DNA from 2 places in the Paenibacillus sp. FSL P4-0113 genome. Region 2 is predicted to be linked to the other one. Evidence: a T-box and tRNA genes for the amino acid it is inferred to sense, from the RefSeq annotation. Region 2 holds a T-box; the other holds one or more tRNA genes.
What was found. The T-box of region 2 lies ahead of leuS (leucine--tRNA ligase). A T-box ahead of a tRNA ligase gene usually reads a tRNA of that ligase, here a tRNA-Leu.
Positions count from the first base shown of each region.

Region 1: it has a tRNA-Leu gene. The T-box ahead of leuS (leucine--tRNA ligase) is inferred to sense a tRNA for this amino acid. The anticodon was not compared.

Region 1 covers NZ_JBBPAZ010000001.1:2,164,144-2,168,749, reverse strand. Annotated here, with positions in the region: rRNA gene MKX46_RS08995 (23S ribosomal RNA) at 1-729, shown strand, start outside; rRNA gene rrf (5S ribosomal RNA) at 880-996, shown strand; tRNA gene MKX46_RS08985 (tRNA-Asn) at 1,016-1,091, shown strand; tRNA gene MKX46_RS08980 (tRNA-Ser) at 1,095-1,186, shown strand; tRNA gene MKX46_RS08975 (tRNA-Glu) at 1,204-1,275, shown strand; tRNA gene MKX46_RS08970 (tRNA-Val) at 1,286-1,361, shown strand; tRNA gene MKX46_RS08965 (tRNA-Met) at 1,391-1,467, shown strand; tRNA gene MKX46_RS08960 (tRNA-Asp) at 1,494-1,570, shown strand; tRNA gene MKX46_RS08955 (tRNA-Lys) at 1,599-1,674, shown strand; tRNA gene MKX46_RS08950 (tRNA-Gly) at 1,710-1,784, shown strand; tRNA gene MKX46_RS08945 (tRNA-Arg) at 1,790-1,866, shown strand; tRNA gene MKX46_RS08940 (tRNA-Leu) at 1,879-1,958, shown strand; tRNA gene MKX46_RS08935 (tRNA-Pro) at 1,966-2,039, shown strand; gene MKX46_RS08930 (BofC C-terminal domain-containing protein) at 2,155-2,859, shown strand; gene ruvC (crossover junction endodeoxyribonuclease RuvC) at 3,089-3,592, shown strand; gene ruvA (Holliday junction branch migration protein RuvA) at 3,589-4,203, shown strand; gene ruvB (Holliday junction branch migration DNA helicase RuvB) at 4,254-4,606, shown strand, end outside.
Region 2 covers NZ_JBBPAZ010000001.1:1,611,912-1,626,436, reverse strand. Annotated here, with positions in the region: gene aroE (shikimate dehydrogenase) at 1-577, shown strand, start outside; gene yhbY (ribosome assembly RNA-binding protein YhbY) at 646-942, shown strand; gene nadD (nicotinate-nucleotide adenylyltransferase) at 960-1,550, shown strand; gene yqeK (bis(5'-nucleosyl)-tetraphosphatase (symmetrical) YqeK) at 1,534-2,130, shown strand; gene rsfS (ribosome silencing factor) at 2,127-2,474, shown strand; gene MKX46_RS06695 (CvfB family protein) at 2,471-3,379, shown strand; gene MKX46_RS06690 (class I SAM-dependent DNA methyltransferase) at 3,383-4,156, shown strand; gene MKX46_RS06685 (tautomerase family protein) at 4,229-4,618, opposite strand; T-box leader at 4,803-5,060, shown strand; gene leuS (leucine--tRNA ligase) at 5,122-7,560, shown strand; gene comER (late competence protein ComER) at 7,541-8,386, opposite strand; gene MKX46_RS06670 (ComEA family DNA-binding protein) at 8,681-9,328, shown strand; gene MKX46_RS06665 (deoxycytidylate deaminase) at 9,418-9,936, shown strand; gene MKX46_RS06660 (hypothetical protein) at 10,115-10,267, shown strand; gene MKX46_RS06655 (ComEC/Rec2 family competence protein) at 10,197-12,770, shown strand; gene MKX46_RS06650 (RNA polymerase sigma factor) at 13,510-14,058, shown strand; gene MKX46_RS06645 (zf-HC2 domain-containing protein) at 14,055-14,525, shown strand, end outside.

The DNA.
Region 1 (4,606 bases), 550 kb from region 2:
TCCTTGGGATACCACCCTGATCGTATCTAGGTTCTAACTTGGTACCGTGAACCGGTGCGAGGACAGTGTCAGGTGGGCAGTTTGACTGGGGCGGTCGCCTCCTAAAGAGTAACGGAGGCGCCCCAAGGTTCCCTCAGAATGGTTGGAAATCATTCGAAGAGTGCAAAGGCAGAAGGGAGCTTGACTGCGAGACCTACAAGTCGAGCAGGGACGAAAGTCGGGCTTAGTGATCCGGTGGTACCGCATGGAAGGGCCATCGCTCAACGGATAAAAGCTACCCTGGGGATAACAGGCTTATCTCCCCCAAGAGTCCACATCGACGGGGAGGTTTGGCACCTCGATGTCGGCTCATCGCATCCTGGGGCTGAAGTAGGTCCCAAGGGTTGGGCTGTTCGCCCATTAAAGCGGTACGCGAGCTGGGTTCAGAACGTCGTGAGACAGTTCGGTCCCTATCTGTCGTGGGCGTAGGAAATTTGAGAGGAGCTGTCCTTAGTACGAGAGGACCGGGATGGACGTACCGCTGGTGTACCAGTTGTTCCGCCAGGAGCACCGCTGGGTAGCTATGTACGGAAGGGATAAGCGCTGAAAGCATCTAAGCGTGAAGCCCCCCTCAAGATGAGATTTCCCAATTAGTAAGACCCCTTGAAGACGACGAGGTAGATAGGTTGGGGGTGGAAGTGCAGTAATGCATGGAGCTGACCAATACTAATCGGTCGAGGGCTTATCCTAAGATAAGACGCAATGAGTTTCGGATCCAGTTTTCAGGGTGTAACCTTGAAGGTATGTACAAGTGACATACAACAAGCGCATGGCTATTCATTCACACGATAAGTGATGAACTGAATAGCCGTACGGAAGAATTTGCGTAGCAAATTCATGTTTGGTGGCGATAGCGGAGGGGTTCCACACGTACCCATCCCGAACACGACCGTTAAGCCCTCCAGCGCCGATGGTACTTGGACCGCAGGGTCCTGGGAGAGTAGGACGTCGCCAAGCAGAGCTTTATGATTATTATTCCCTGATAGCTCAGTTGGTAGAGCACTCGACTGTTAATCGAGTTGTCACAGGTTCGAGTCCTGTTCGGGGAGCCATATGGAGAGGTGTCCGAGTTGGCCGAAGGAGCACGATTGGAAATCGTGTAGGCGCCAAAAGCGTCTCGAGGGTTCGAATCCCTCTCTCTCCGCCATAATTATTTTATTGTATGGCCCGTTGGTCAAGGGGTTAAGACACCTCCCTTTCACGGAGGTAACAGGGGTTCGAATCCCCTACGGGTCATAAGTAGTATGGAGGCTTAGCTCAGCTGGGAGAGCATCTGCCTTACAAGCAGAGGGTCGGGGGTTCGAGCCCCTCAGCCTCCACCATTTATTTAAATAGCAGTCCCTAATATTATCGCGGGGTGGAGCAGTTCGGTAGCTCGTCGGGCTCATAACCCGAAGGTCGCAGGTTCAAATCCTGCCCCCGCAACCAATTAACTTTTGAATGTAAACTGCTATGGAACTGTGGTGTAGAGGCCTAACATGCCTGCCTGTCACGCAGGAGATCGCGGGTTCGAATCCCGTCAGTTCCGCCATTTTCACAAAGTTATGTTACCCTGTTGGGAGCCATTAGCTCAGTTGGTAGAGCACCTGACTTTTAATCAGGGTGTCGAAGGTTCGAGTCCTTCATGGCTCACCATTCATGCACTTATATGTCATGGATATAATGATATTGCGGACGTGGCTCAGCGGTAGAGCATCGCCTTGCCAAGGCGAGGGTCGCGGGTTCGATTCCCGTCGTCCGCTCCATATTTGCGCCCTTAGCTCAGCTGGATAGAGCGTTTGACTACGAATCAAAAGGCCGGGAGTTCGAATCTCTCAGGGCGCGCCATTAACTTCATAAGCCGGTGTGGCGGAATTGGCAGACGCGCGCGACTCAAAATCGTGAGGGAAACCGTGGAGGTTCGAGTCCTCTCACCGGCATGTATTTCGGGATGTAGCTCAGCTTGGTAGAGCACCTGGTTTGGGACCAGGGGGTCGCATGTTCAAATCGTGTCATCCCGATTCAAAAGGAAAGTCGCTGGAAGCAGCGGCTTTTTTGTTATATTAATTATCTTTTTGTATAAATCAGTAATCGCCAGGTCACACTAACACAAAAAGTGGGACGGAAGGGATTACTGTGAAGCGATTAAGTTGGAAAAAGCAGATGAAACGGCGCTGGAAACAGTGGAGAAGAACAGTGTGGGCCTGTAGCATTTTGGGTGCGGCTTGTTTGCTGGCAGGGTTGGGTATTCTGTTATCGAATTATATGCAGGCTATGTTGTCACAGCCACTCGCTACTACCGTCATGGCAGAGGAGGGCATGGAGGAGGCTTCACATCTCGGTCCAACTGAAGATCACTCCTCACATATGCAACTATTACAAAGTATTCGTGCTTCCGGTATAAGCAGGAAGACCCGTCTGTTAACCACCTACGTATGTGGTACGGAAACACTTTCCTTGGGAACGCTAAGTTCACAGCAGCTAGAGACCTTACTGAAGCAACATCCCGATTGGAAGGGACGACTTAATACCAAAGGAGAGGTGTGGCTGGAACGCAGGGTGGAAGACTTGTCAGAGTCATGCAAAGAGCGTGGATACATGGGTTTGAGCACTGACGGCCAGCTTACATTGTATGAAGGACTGCCTAAAAGAGAAAAAGTTATCCGCACTTTTTTTCAATTGGATGTGGGTTCCATGGAGACGGCCTTGCCAGAAGGGGTGTATAAACAACTTCAGCAGGGAATCCGTGTACAGGATATAAATGAGTATAACAGTGTAATTTCCACTTTTAGTGACTTTGCCGTGGAGCGAACACAAAGGGTATTAAAACAGCACTATTGATTACAACTGCGAGACGTTAGGCTTTGCCCATGAGGTGAGGCTTGAAGCGTCTCTTTTTATGTTTTTACTCATGTTTAAATTTTTTCCTCTATTAGATACAAAGTTTTGTTATAATGAAAAGAACGACACATATGTTCGCTTTATATGGTATTTGGCTTTTGAGTATATTCAGGATAACGTTGACTATTGGTTAGTTACGCCATGATTGAGCGATAGAGGAGAGATTTTTTTGCGTTTTCTAGGAATTGATCCGGGTATTGCTATTGTGGGCTTCGGGTTTGTAGACAAGATTGGCAGTAAAGTGGTGCCTGTACAGTATGGCTGCATCCAGACGGAGGCTCATACACCGGAAGAAGAAAGGCTGCTTCATGTGTATGAAGGCATGTTGCAATTAATAGATAAATATAAGCCTGATGCAGTAGCACTGGAGAAGCTCTTTTTTAATCGCAACGTTACAACCGCTATGTCTGTAAGTCAGGCACGTGGGGTGCTGGTGCTGGCTGCAAAACAACGTAATTTGCCTATAGGTGAATACACGCCGATGCAGGTAAAGCAGGCTATTGTAGGGTATGGTAAGGCTGAGAAGAAACAGGTACAAGAAATGGTTAGAATGTTTCTAAAGCTTCAAACTGTGCCGAAACCGGACGATGTAGCGGATGCTTTGGCGGTGGCTATTTGTCATGCGCACTCCTATGGACTAAATTCAAAATTAAATGAGGTATTGCGAAAATGATAGATTTCTTGCGTGGTTCTGTGGCCCATTTGGAAAATGAATATGTCGTTTTAGATGTACAGGGTGTAGGGTACCGGGTATTTTGTCCGAATCCTTACGCGTTCGCCAAAACTGAAGGTCCAGTGGTTGTTTATATTCACCATCATGTAAGGGAAGATGCTATTTTACTGTTCGGTTTTGCGACCCGTGAGGAGCAGCAGCTATTCCGTAAACTGATTGATGTATCTGGTATTGGACCGCGTGTTGCGCTTGGTATTTTAGGAGGCGGTACGCCTGCTCATGTGGTAACGGCGATTTATCAGGAGAATATCACATTTCTCACCAAGTTACCGGGGATCGGTAAAAAGACGGCACAACGTATGATTCTGGATTTGAAAGACAAGCTGGACGGTATTGGCTCGTTGGGGATGGCAACCGGATTGTTTGCTGAGCCTGTCGTAGAAGAAGGCGAAGGTTCATATTGGGACGAGGCCCGTGAGGCGCTCAAGGCGCTCGGTTATACTGATACTGAGTTGGATAAGGTATGGAGCAGAATGAAGAAAGATGCGAAACCTGATGAATCTGCCGATATTTTGATGAAGCGGGCTTTGCAACTGTTGTTTGCCGGATAGGACGCGGATGTCCGTTAACAAGTGTCTGGTGAAAAGAGGAGCGATGGAATATGGATGACCGGATTATTTCCGCCAATTTGATGATGGAAGACCAGACGGCGGAGCTAAGCCTTCGCCCCCGTTATCTAAATGAATATATCGGGCAAAATCAGGTTAAGGAAAATCTGAAAGTATATATTGAAGCGGCCAAAATGCGTAAAGAAGCGTTGGACCATGTACTGTTGTACGGACCACCTGGGTTGGGTAAAACAACTCTTGCTAACATTATTGCCAATGAGTTGGGGGTTAATCTGCGTACGACTTCAGGTCCTGCAATTGAAAGACCGGGAGATTTGGCAGCATTGCTGACCAATCTTCAAGAGGGTGATGTTTTGTTCATTGATGAGATTCATCGCCTTCATCG
Region 2 (14,525 bases):
TACGATAGTAAATGATAATGGACGGCTTAAGGGGTATAACACGGACGGAATTGGCTACGTACGTTCCCTCAAAGAAGAGACTTCTGTTGAGTTGAAGGGAGCAAGAATTGCTGTGCTTGGAGCCGGAGGGGCTGCTCGTGGCGTGATTCATGCTCTGTTGGAGGAGCAGCCGGAATCGGTCATTATTTTGAACCGAACACGTGACAAAGCTGAGCAACTGGCATTAGAGTGGACGACGGAAGCGATCCCAGTGAGGGGTTATTCCAACGAGGATGCCAAGAGCGTGCTCGCCACAGTGAATGTTTTGATTAACACAACCTCGGTGGGAATGTCTCCTTTATCGGATGAACTTCCACTGGAAACGAGCTTGATTCCGGAGGGAATCATTGTGAGTGATTTGATCTACAACCCGTTGGAAACGAGACTTTTACAGGAAAGCCGTGAACAGCGCGGCTGCACTGTACATGGGGGCTTGGGCATGTTTGTGTACCAGGGGGCTGTGGCTTTTGAGTATTTTACAGGGGTTGTCCCTGCTGTAGAGCAAATGAGAGCGGCTGTGCTGAGTAGCCTGTCGTAAGTAAGAGGGTACATTAAAATTATGGAAATGCTGCATTGCATATGTGGCGACGAAGGGGTTAAATATACATGTTAACAGGTAAACAAAAAAGATATCTGCGCTCAATGGCGCATCATTTGGACCCGGTTTTTCAAGTAGGCAAAAACGGTACGAATGAGCATCTTATGCGTCACATCAACGATGCGATTGAAAAGCGTGAGCTGATGAAAGTACAAATTTTGAACAACTGTTTGGACGACAAGCATGAAATTGCGGAAGAACTGGCCGCGGAAACAGGTTCTGAGCTTGTACAGATCATCGGGAGCACTATTATTTTGTACAAAGAATCCCGTGATCATAAGGAAATTGAGTTGCCTAGAGGATAACATGCGGGGAGAAAATTATGAAAATCGGTATTATGGGTGGTACATTTGACCCGATTCATATTGGACATCTGCTGGCTGGAGAAGCGGCAAGAGATGCCTATGGACTAGATCAAGTATGGTTTATGCCTTCTCATATTCCTCCGCACAAGCATCAGGCGGGGGCGAGCGGTAAAGAGCGTCTGGAGATGACGAGTGAAGCGGTGGCGGGTCATCCTGCTTTTGAAGTGCTGGATATTGAAGTGCTTCGCGGGGGAGTATCCTATACCATTGACACGATCAAGGAGCTTCAGGAGTTGCATTCTGCTGTGGATTTTTATTTTATTATTGGTGCGGATATGGTGAACTACTTGCCTCATTGGCAGGGAATTGAGGAACTGGCGCAGCGAATTTGTTTTATTGGTGTTCGGCGACCAGGATTCCAGCTTGCAATGGATGAGTTGCCACATTATTTGCAGGACAAGGTACTGTTGGCAGATATGCCAGTGGTGGACATTTCGTCCACGGATATTCGAGAGCGTGCTGCGGAAGGGCGCACTATCCGTTATCTTGTGCCTGATCGAGTGCATGACTATATTACAAGGGGCGGTTTGTATGAAGTACAGCCGTGAGCAATTAATGGAAGCCGTATCTGGTCAAATGCCTGAAAAACGCTGGAAGCACACACTAGGTGTTATGCATACCTCAGTGGAGCTTGCGAAGCGTTATGGAGTAGATCCGGATAAGGCCGAACTGGCGGCTATTTTGCATGATGTAGCGAAATATTGGCCTGTTCAGCAGATGGAAGAGGTGATTCGCAGTCATCCCGAATGTGATCAGGAGCTTTTGGAACATGACAAGCAGCTCTGGCATTCAGAGGTAGGATACTGCGTTGCAGCAAGAGATTACGGAGTGGATGATTCTGAAATAAGGAATGCGATCCGCTGGCATACGTCAGGACGCGTAGGTATGAGCCTGCTGGACAAAGTCGTGTGTCTCGCTGATTACATCGAACCGGGACGGGATTTTCCCGGGGTTGAGCATATCCGTAAACAGGCAAAGAAAAGTTTGGAGCAGGGCCTTGTCGCTGGATTTGACTCCACAATTTCATTGTTGCTGGAGAAGAAAAAGGTTATTTTTCCACTGACAGTCTTGTCGCGCAATGACTTGATTCAACAACTAAAACAGAGAAAAACGGAGGTTCATGAATGACCCTAACTAATGAGCAATTAATGCAAACAGCGGTTGATGCCGCAAATGATAAAAAAGCAATGAATATTGTCGCACTGGATTTGCGGGGAATATCACTAGTAGCTGATTATTTTGTCATCTGCCACGGTAATTCGGATACACAGGTACAGGCGATTGCAACAGAAATTCGCAAACGCGCTCATGATGAAGGTGTAACTATCAAAGGAATCGAAGGGATGGATTCCGCCCGTTGGGTTCTAATGGATTTGGGGGATGTCGTAGTGCATGTCTTCCATCGCGACGAGCGCGAATATTACAACATTGAACGACTCTGGTCGGATGCTAAGGTTGTGGAAAAGGTATGAGTTTGATCGCCGGTACTTATGTCACCATTATGGTGGATCGTGAGGTATCTCCTTTCGGCTACTTTCTCACTGTTGGTGAGCAGGATGTGCTGCTGCACTATACGGAGCTGACACGTGAAATTGAAGTTGGTGAACGGTTGGAGGTATTTATTTTTCACGATACAGAGGACCGTTTGGCCGCAACCATGAAAAAGCCGTTCTTGTCGTTGGGCGAAATGGCTAAGCTTGAGGTGGCCGATGTGCATCCGCGTTTGGGTTGTTTCCTGGAGATGGGATTGGGTCGTCAGCTTTTGCTGCCGATTCGTGAGTTGCCAGAAAACCGAGATTTGCATCCTCGGGTGGGCGACTACGTGTATGCCATTATGGAGCATGACAAGCAAGGCAGATTGCGGGCTAAGCTGGCAGGGGAACAGGAACTGGCTCCGTTGTGCTTCCACGCCCCTGATTCGTGGCTGAATACGTGGGTGCAGGCGACTGTGTACAAGCCGCTTCAAATGGGCACATTCGTTCTGGTGGACGGAGGTGTGCTTGGTTTTGGCGCGATTGGGATGATTCACTCCTCAGAACGCAACCGGATGCTTCGCTTGGGCGAAGAGGTTAAGGTACGGGTCACGCTTGTTCGCGAAGACGGTCGGGTCAATCTGGCAATGTCGCCACGCAAGGAAGTGGGCCGTGATGAGGATGCGGATCGATTGATTGCTTTTCTGAAAGAGCGTCCGGGCGGCGGTATGCCTTACTCCGACGCAACACCGCCGGATATTATCAAGCAACGGTTTGGTATTAGTAAATCCGCCTTCAAGCGTGCGATGGGCAAGCTGATGAAGGAAGGAATGGTTACACAAAAGGAAAACTGGACCTACCTGGTGGAGAAAATGCCGAAACCGAAGGACGGGAATGGGGAATAAAAAATGGCTTCTTACCGGAAGTTTGCCTATGTGTATGATGAGCTGATGCAGGACATGCCGTACCCGGACTGGTTGCGCTTTGCACGGCAGGCTTGGGATCAGTACGGGATGCCGCATACGGTGGCCGAGCTGGGCTGCGGAACGGGTTCAATTACGATTCCCCTGGTTAACTCAGGGTTCGAAGTGGCTGGAATCGACTTATCCTCTGACATGCTGGCAGTAGCCCGTCGCAAAATGGAAACCACTCCACAGGGACAGCGATTGTTTCGTGAGGGAAGCGTTCGCTGGATACAGCAGGATATGAGAGAATGGATTTTACCCGAGCCTGTGGATTCTGTAATTTCTTTTTGCGATTGTCTGAATTACTTGTTGGAGGAAGAAGATATCATTTCTACTTTTCGCAGAACGCATGTTGGTCTGAAGCCTGGCGGAACCTTTTTGTTCGATGTGCATCATCCCCAGACGTTTTTACGTTATGATGAAGAGCAGCCTTTCGTACTGGACGAACGCTCTATCTCATATATCTGGACATGTGCGTTGGACACTCCCCGTTGTGAAATTGAGCATCATCTTAGTATCTTTGCGAAAGCAGAACATGAAGGACGCGATCTATACCAGCGTTTCGAGGAAATACATGTACAACGTGCCTATGACCCAGACTGGATGAAGGCAGAATTGTCCAAAGCGGGTTTTCGCGATGTGAAGGTATATGCGGATTTTGAATGGGTAGAAGCAGAAGATGACGCGGCGAGACTGTTTTATGTTGCTGTAAAATAGCAAAGATTCATTGAACGAATATGGGAAAAAAAAGACGCTTTTCATGATGACATGAAGGGCGTCTTTTTGCACTTATATATTCACTTTATAGTTCAACTGAAGCTCATCACCCGGTACACCCCGAATGCCCCAGTTCTGTTTGGGTGTTTCAAATATAGTAATCTCAAGATCCTGTGGAGAAATACCCAAAAGATCGTTAATTCTTTGGAATAACAGGCTAATGAGTTGCTTCTTAGCTTCTATCGTTCTGCCTTCAAAGATACTGATTTCAATAATGGTGTACGCCTCAGAGCGACCATCGGCATATATAAAATCTTCCTGATCCATAGGAAAAAAACGATGAAACCTCTTGTCAGGAGGATATTTGAACGCATCCACCACAGCAGAATGAATCACCTCTGAAAGTTGCTTTTTGATTGGATTTAGAGTCTCTTTTATTCCGTAAATTTTAATTTGTGCCATGTCTCAGCTCACCTTTCTTATCTCAACTCATCTCAGCTTGAAGCGATTTAACTCGGAATTATTATAAAACATTCGTATGCATGTGTCATGAAAATTTAGTATGGAGAGGGCTCTTAACACCAAAGGTAGTCCTTATTTGACTTTTTTCGCGGTTTTCAATATAATAGTGCCATTATTAACGGTTAAACAATCGCTGATGAGGAATAGTAGCTTTGTCTGGACATGTAGAGAGCCGGCGGGTGGTGCAAGCCGGTTGACAGCACAAAGTGAACTCGCCTCGGAGATATGCGTCCAACGCAGGAACGCCCTATACTGGTGCTTGTATCCTGTTATTAACCCGCATCGGATCACCTCCGTTATCAGGTGCAAAGGGAGTAGAACGCGAAGAACGCTTTCTGCTAACTAGGGTGGTACCACGGGAATATAACCTCTCGTCCCTAGCGCTGACACGCTACGGGATGCAGAGGTTTTTTTGTTGCATACCGTTTGAGGAGGAAAAGACAATGACAGACACACAGCCGAAGCACGGCTATCAACCGCAAAGTATTGAACCAAAATGGCAGAAATATTGGGATGAGAACAAGACGTTCCGCACCGGGGAAGAACCGGGCAAACCGAAGTTTTATGCTTTGGATATGTTTCCGTACCCATCTGGAGCCGGCCTGCATGTAGGCCACCCGGAGGGCTACACAGCTACGGATATTGTTTCACGTTATAAAAGAATGCGCGGCTACAACGTACTGCATCCGATGGGTTGGGACGCCTTCGGTCTGCCTGCGGAGCAGCATGCGCTGGATACAGGGGAGCACCCACGCGAAATTACGGTGAAAAACGTAAATAACTTCCGCCGTCAAATCAAATCGCTCGGCTTCTCCTACGACTGGGATCGTGAAATCAGCACGACGGATCCTGATTATTACAAATGGACACAATGGATCTTCATCCAGCTGTACAAGCGCGGCCTTGCATATGTAGCTGAAGTACCTGTGAACTGGTGCCCAGCGCTGGGAACGGTGCTGGCGAATGAAGAAGTTATTGACGGTAAGAGTGAGCGTGGCGGTCATCCGGTCGTCCGTAAACCAATGCGTCAATGGATGCTGAAAATTACGGAATACGCGGATCGTCTGCTGGATGATCTGGAGGAACTGGATTGGTCTGAGAGTATTAAGGATATGCAACGGAACTGGATCGGTAAGTCTACCGGGGCAGAGGTTCGTTTTCCGATTGAAGGCTATGACGAGCAACTCACAGTATTTACAACTCGCCCAGATACACTGTTCGGCGCAAGCTACTGTGTGCTGGCACCAGAGCAGGAATTGGTGGATATTATCACTACGCCTGAGCAAAAGGATGCTGTACAACAGTACCGTGAACAAGCTGCTCGTAAAAGCGATCTGGAGCGTACGGATCTGGCCAAGGATAAAACAGGCGTATTCACAGGAGCTTATGCAGTGAACCCAGTGAACGGCGAAAAGCTGCCGATCTGGATTGCTGACTATGTACTGGCAGGCTACGGAACTGGAGCGATTATGGCTGTACCTGCTCACGATACGCGTGACTGGGAATTTGCCAAGCAATTCGGATTGAATATCATTGAGGTTGTCCAAGGTGGAGATGTGGCTAATGAGCCATATACTGAGGATGGACCGCACGTGAATTCAGGCCCGCTGAATGGACTTACCAACGAGGAAGCGATTCCGAAGATGATTGAATGGCTGGAAGCCGAGGGCAAAGGACACGGCAAAGTCACCTACCGCCTGCGTGACTGGCTGTTCAGCCGTCAACGCTATTGGGGCGAGCCGATTCCGGTAATTCATCTGGAGGATGGAACGATCAAAACGGTTCCTGAGGACCAACTTCCGCTCGTACTGCCGGAGATGGACAATATTAAGCCTTCAGGTACAGGTGAATCCCCGCTGGCGAACGCAACAGATTGGGTGGAAACCATTGATCCTGAGACAGGTATGAAAGCACGTCGCGAGACGAATACAATGCCACAATGGGCAGGAAGTTGCTGGTATTACCTGCGCTTTATTGATCCGAAAAATAACAAAGAGCTTGTATCCAAAGAGAAACAACGTGAATGGATGCCTGTTGATTTGTATATTGGCGGAGCTGAACATGCGGTTCTTCACTTGCTGTATGCCCGTTTCTGGCATAAGGTATTGTATGATATCGGCGTAGTGGAAACGAAAGAGCCTTTTTATAAGCTGGTCAACCAGGGTATGATTTTGGGCAACAACAATGAAAAAATGAGTAAATCACGCGGTAATGTCATTAATCCTGATGATATTGTCAATACGTTTGGCGCCGATACGCTGCGTATTTATGAGATGTTTATGGGGCCGCTGGAAGCGACCAAGCCATGGAATGAGAATGGGGTAGAGGGAGCGCATCGTTTTCTGTCCCGCGTATGGCGCCTGTTTGTTTCCGAGGATGGTAGCCTGAACGATAAAATTACAAATGACGGCGGTAGCGATGAGTTCAATCGTACTTGGCATAAAACGCTGAAAAAAGTAACCGAAGATCTGGATGCACTGCGCTTCAATACAGCGATCAGCCAGCTGATGATCTTCACCAACGATGCATATAAAGCAGACCTTCTGCCGCGTGCAGCAATGGAAAACTTCGTGCAAATGCTGTCGCCGCTTGCACCCCATCTGGCCGAGGAATTGTGGCAGCTGCTGGGGCACAATGATAGCATTACCTACGCGGCTTGGCCTGCTTATGATGAAGCATGGACGGTGGACGCCGAAGTGGAAATTGTTGTGCAAGTGAATGGTAAAATTGTGCAGCGTGCAACGATTGCCAAGGATCTTGATGCTAAAGCGATGGAAGCATTCGCTGTGTCGTTGGACAATGTTCAGCAGGCACTGGCCGGCAAAACGATCCGCAAGGTAATTGCTGTTCCAGGTAAGCTGGTTAATATTGTTGCCGGTTAATTGGCTTTAAGCCGAAGGAGACATCTATCTTTTGCATGTCCTCTTCATATTTGTTGTGCGTTACCTGTATCAGCTCGGGAAAGACACTATGCAGGCTGATGTCCAACAGTGCGAGAGCTTCGGCGGTAATACCTCCGGGAACCGCTACTCTGGCCTGTAACTCGGCTGGTGTCATCCCGCCTTCCGTGAGCAGCTTTCCAGTGCCGATGATCATTTCACCGGCCAGTGCGCATAGCTCCGTACGGTCCATACCTGTAGCTTGAACTGCGGCTTGAATCCACTGGTCCATAAAAAAGGCCAAGAAAGCAGGACCACAACTCGAAAAATCCGACGTGATCCGAGTATAAGATTCTTTAACCCGAATCGGCCTGCTGATGTGGGACATAAGCTCTTCCAGAAGGAAGCGGTCCTCCTCTGTAATCCGGCTTCCATGGATGCATAGTGAGGCTCCGCTGCCTACTTGGTGGGTGATACTGGGGATAATTTTGGACACTTTAGCTTTCAGTGCATGCTCTAAAATACGAATCTGCACCGGGCTTGTGATAGATACGACGATTTGCTCTTCTGTAATGACGTTGCGTATTTCATCCGTTACGGCTTTTGATTCCAGCGGCTTCACACAGATAAACAGAACATCGCTTTCCGCTGCCGTTTCACGGTTGCTTTGGACTGCATGCAAACCTGGATAACGACGGGCTAGCTCGGTTACCTTGGAATGCGTTCGATTACTTGCTGATATTTGCTGCGGCTTGAGTGCGTTAGAATGAATAAAAGACTGAATTAGCAGACTTCCCATGCTGCCAGTCCCGATAAATCCAACTTTCATTGTTCAACGTCCTCCTTTCATACTTTGCGGTATAGACGCTGTGCTGTCAGCTGTCATTCTTCTTAGTGTATGCGCCTGGTCTTGGCCGACATGACGAATTTTATGTCTGAGCATGTTAGATCGTGCCCGGGGTCGTACCACTTTATTGTAAAAATGCTCACAGCGAGACCGTATGGAGGTTGTTTACACCCTCCGGCTAAACGGGAATTGGACAGACTTGCTCTGTTTGATAGAGGCGGTGTTTTCAGTCGGCTCAATTTCTCGAATCCATGTGGAGTAGGGGACGATACGGAAATGAAACGCGTATGGACAGGAACAGCGATAACGCTTGCTGTAATCGGCAGTGGACTTATTTTATTTGCCGGAGGACAGCGTTCTGAGCCGCAAGAAGAGTGGACTTTACTTAACCATAAGGTGGAGCAGGCTGTGGCGATGGATTCAGAGCCAAATGAGTCGCAGCGCAGCAGTGACTATGCCCAGGAAAAGCCTGCTGTAAAAGAACCTTCAGACAAAGCTGAGCGCAGTAGGAATGCCGAAGCCGCTTACAAAGTGAAAAGTGATACTGTGCAGATATCTACTGGTGTATCTGCTGCTGTGAGCGGAAACTCTATTGCGGGAAATTCGAGTGCCGTAAAGCAGTCAGGTGTTGCGGATCCGACCTCAGACACAGGTATTGTCAGTTCGAGTGGTGCAACGACGAGTAGGACCAATACGGTAAGTGATTCGGTTACTACACCCGTTTCCGGCGGAAAAAAGGTAAACATCAACACGGCGACTGCTGCCGAGTTAATGGAGCTACCAGGGGTTGGGTCTAAGAAAGCCGAGGCTATTTTGAACTACCGCAATCAGCACGGGGCGTTCAAACGTGTGAATGATTTGGATCATGTAAAAGGAATCGGAGCTAAAATGTTGGCGAAAATGAAGCCGTATGTCAGCTTGTAACTTATGTAATAATTACAATGTTTATACCCTGAGAACGGCGGTAGCGGATATGGTTTACGTTTTAACTTGTTTATACGGGAGAGATGGAAATGAGTGCAGATGTACGCAAGGACTGGGACACCTACTTCATGGATATCGCTTATATGGTATCCACCCGTTCGCGCTGCGCGCGGCGTCATGTTGGAGCCGTACTTGTACAAGGTAAAAAGCTCTTGGGGACGGCCTATAATGGAGCACCATCGGGGGTGCCTGACTGTTCAGAGGCAGGTTGTATGATTTCAGAGGAGTATGAGGTCGTTCACCGTGATGGGCACGAGGAAATGGTTAAAAAGCAGCGTTGTATTCGCACTATTCATGCAGAGCAGAACCTGCTGCTGTTTACTGACCGAATTGATCGTGAAGGCTCTTCAGTATATGTCACCGACCAGCCATGCTGGACGTGTGCCAATATGTTGGCGAACAGCGGTATTGTGGAGATTGTATACCACCGACCTTATCCCAAAGATGCCGACAAGGTTCGTGCTATGATGGAGGAAAAGGGCATCGCTTTTCGCATGCTGAAGACCTATCATCCACCAAAAGAAACGCTGATGGATGTTATGAATTAAAAAGTAAACGAGGAAGAACCTCTGACGAATGCTATTTTGTCAGAGGTTCTTTTTGTTTTGTGTTTTTAAACAGAAAGCAATGTTTGCTACCGGAAGGTGATCGTATTCAAGCTAAGCTTGTGTTAACTAGACCTATATTGACCCTTACTGTTTGTTGGATTACAGGAAGTGCAGGAGCATGTCTGTATTCTGGACGTATGCTTTTGTTACTCTGGGCGGGGATTACTCTGATCTTTCCGCTTATAGCTTTATTGATGAAAATCCCCATCCGGCATATGGTGTTACTTTGGCTTGTATTCAGCGGAGGTGGATTTCATTGGTTTTGGCATGATATGCATAATGTTAGCAGTATTCCCGATGCTCTTCATGTATCGTCATCTATGGTGGAAGACATGCCTGTTCAAGCAGCAGGGTTTATCGCTTCTGAAGTGCAGGTAGATGGTGATCGAACACAGTTTGAGATGAGAGTTACTTCAATCAATCACTTCGGAAATCATTCGAACAAGGACGAGAATCGTGCACCAATTTCTGAACAGGTCATTGTTCATATCAAGTTGGCTGCCAAGCAGGAACAGCAACTTGCGGCAGCATGGCAACGTGGAGATGCGATCCTACTGCGTGGCACCTTAAAGGCTCCTGCAAAAGCGGGGAACTTTGGTGGCTTTGATTACAGTGAATACCTGCACACACAGGAAATCCACTGGTTTTTCAAAGGCGATGGGGCAGCCTCGTTACAGAAGCAGGATGCTTCACTATGGAACCGCTACACTTTGTTCAGGTGGAATGACCAGCTTAGGGAGCAGCTAGGACAGAGAATGGAACTGGCATTTACATCGCTTCATCACGCAGGATATATGAAAGGACTGGTACTTGGGGTAACAGATGAGTTGGACCCAGCAACCTATAACGAGTTTACGCAGCTTGGTTTAACGCATATTTTAGCAATATCGGGCATGCATGTGGCGGTATATGCAGCTACACTATTATATCTACTCAGGCTGTTACGAGTTAGCCGCGAGACATCTCTTACGGTCGTGATGATACTCATTCCGGCTTATGTCCTGCTGACTGGTGCTTCTGCCTCTGTTGTGAGGGCAGGAATTATGGCGATGATCGGCTTGTTTGCAGCCCGACGAGGGTTGCTCAAAGACGGACTTAATATTCTAAGTATATCCGCGCTGCTCATGCTGATTTGGAATCCATATTATCTACTTAGCGTCAGCTTTCAGCTTTCCTTTTTGGTGACAGGTGGGTTGCTCATTTATATGCCGCTTATGAAGCCGTTTTTCGCCAAATGGCCTTTCCTGATCGGCGGTGAAGTTGCGATTACAATTACGGCACAGCTTGTTTCGTTTCCAATGACGGTATTCTACTTTAATCAATTTTCGCTGCTATCATTTGCGGCCAATTTTGTGCTTGTACCCCTTATTACATATATCGTCCTTCCATTGGGTACGGTGGCGATGGGAGTTGCCTTTTTGTGGGGGGATGGGGCTCGCATTTTTGCTTGGCCGGCAGAGCAATTGAACGATTTGACTTTTTTACTAGTAAAATGGCTGAATGTGGATGATGCTTATGTGAGTAATTGGCCGTCTTCCTCCATTCTGTGGGTCATAGCGTATTACGTAGCTTTGTACAGTGTTTTGTACTGGCTCACAACGTGGCTGACATCCCGCAGAAAAACGAACGACATTACCGTCTTGGACTCTACTCCCAATTCATCAACTATCTATACAGGATTAGCAGCTTCTTCAGAGTGGGCGGCTATAGTGCATACGGCTCTTGAACCTGAGGGAGCAGGGAGATTTGCGCGTCGACAGTGGAATGGTTATCGTAATTTGGCACTGGCTCTAAGTGTTATTGCTTGGCTTGGAATATTGTATACAGGTTACCAATCTCCTGGTGAGGGGAATACGGGAATTGTTCAATATCTGGATGTGGGCCAAGGTGACAGCATTTTAATCACAACGCCGGGCGGGAAACATATCTTGGTTGATGGCGGGGGGACAATGGACTTTGCAACAGGGAAAAATGCTTGGCGCAAGCGTGCAGATCCCTACGAGGTAGGTAAAGATACGCTTGTACCCTTACTAAAGCAACGAGGTGTGCATCGACTAGATGCTGTCATTTTAACACACGGAGATCATGATCATGCCGGAGGATTACAAGCTGTGCTTGACCAGATTCCCGTATCTACCTTGTTTTTTAATGGTACCCTGACAGATAAAGCTCCATTCCGTAAGCTGTTGAACACGGCTTTAGATAAGCAGATCAAGCTGTACGGGGCACATCATAGCATGGAATGGGAACCAGACCAGGCTACGAAAATCCGCTTTCTCTATCCGTTTACGCTACCGGATAACGAATCTGAACAGCTGCCTGTTATGAAGGAACAAAATCATTACTCTGTTGCCATGATATTGGAGATGGAGGGAGCCTCCTTTTTGTTCACAGGAGATATGGATGATGCAGCAGAGTCATTGTTGCTTGCTGAATTAACCCCTTCTTCATTCCGTTTGAAAGATGAGGGAGCAACGGGAGGGGCAAGGAATGCTATAGATGTCATGAAAATAGCACATCACGGCAGCAAGTATTCTACCTCGGAAGAGTGGTTATCCTACTGGCGACCGAGAGTATCTGTCATTTCGGTCGGTGCGACCAATACTTACGGACATCCGAATGAAGCGGTATTGGAACGTTTGTCAGCAGTTGATTCTGCTATATATCGAACCGATACGATGGGAGAGATACAGATTCGAGCACAGCCAGGAAAACTGAGTGTGCGGTACCAACGCAAACAGTACAAAACAGATACGAATACAACAACACACTAAAACGGGTGCTCACTCTTAGGAGTGTGTTGTTTGCTTTGAATCCAATCTACATGGACAGTAGCTGTAAGCTTTGATAGAATCAAATGAGCTATGAAAATGAGAATCATTATTAATAGGGAAAATATTGTGAGTTATTTTAAATTTAGAGCTTCAGCTTGTTTGTTCATCATTTCGTTAATGCTGGTATTGAGCGCAATGCTACAAGTGGGGGTGAGACTGCAACGGAAAGCGGTCAATCGGCTGCTGCCAAGACCACATCAACTGGAGATGAAGCTGCCACGCGTACATATGAAAGTGATAAAGGTACAATTACTCTTCTTATTTAATGTTGGGTATTAGAGGTGATGGAGCAGCCAAGGAAAAGATATTTTATCTAAAAGCGTGTGAAGAACCTTTCTGCCGTTAAATCAGGTAAAGTATATCAATACTCAATCGAAGATTTTTATTTTCAAGATCTTGCTCTGACTTATCAATTAGAATGCATATCGGATTTTTTGATTTCCAAGAAGTAACAATATGATATTGCAGCTCGATAGGCTAGCAATTAGATGTAGTAGGAGCTAAGGGAAGGTGACTACCTTCCCTTTTTCTGTTATTCTAAGGGAGGATACGCTGGGGATTCTGGGCTTTTTGGTATAATTTTTTTTGTTGAAAAAATAAAATTAGTGTCAGACGTCTATCCTGCAACAATTTGTAAAAGGGATACGTCTGTAATATTGCAGGGAGAGGGGGATCCTTTGTGGTAGAGCAGGGACTCATTCGAGCCGCTCAATCGGGCGATCGCGACGCTCTCATTACCCTATTAAGAGAGATAGAACAGCATGTGTACCGTACGGCATATTACATTCTAAACAATGAGCAGGACGCCATGGATGCTTCACAAGAAGCCCTCATACGGATCTATTCCAAAATTAACTCTTATGAGGAAAAAGCGCAGTTTAAAACCTGGGTCCAACGCATTGTAACGAATATATGCATCGACAAATTCAGAAGAACGAAGCCCTCGGTTTCCATTGACGAGCACGACATGATATTCAACGATCCCCAAAATGTGGAGGTCGAGGTGTTGACCTCTTACATGGCACAGGATGTTCGTGAGGCTATACAACAGCTTCCGGAGCACCACCGGACGGTAATTGTCTTAAGATATTTGCAGGATTTCTCCTATAACGAGATTGCAGATTCTCTGGATTTGCCGCTAAATACGGTCAAGTCATACTTATATCGTGCAAGACAGCAATTGCAAGGGCTACTTCAGGAATATCAGAAAGGTGGTGTATCAGGATGAAGTGTGGGGAAGAGGTGATGGATTGGATGCAGCGTTATGTGGATCATGAGCTGGGCGAAGAAGAGACGTCCCAATTAATGAACCATATTGCGACTTGCCCGGACTGTGCGGAAAAATTTCTTATTCTTCAGACACTCTCTCGCGAGCTGGAGGAATTGCCTGCGGTTTCCCCGGCGTTCAGCCTGGTGGATTCCATCCTGCCTCAGCTTGATGCCATTGACCGCGCACGTGAAGAGCAGGGAAGTGCGCTTCAGGAAATGCAGCCTGTGGCTGTAGAGCCTGGACCAGTGCCTAGACAACGTACCCAGCCTATACCTTGGTGGAATCGAATGGCTGGGCGCGCTGCTATAGGCGTGGCTGCCGCTGCTGTTGTACTGGGGATTGTAGTATTTAACTTCGAGCCTAAAACAGTACAAGATGCGGAAGGCATACTTACTACCCAGTCGCCCGAAGTGACGAATCCGCAG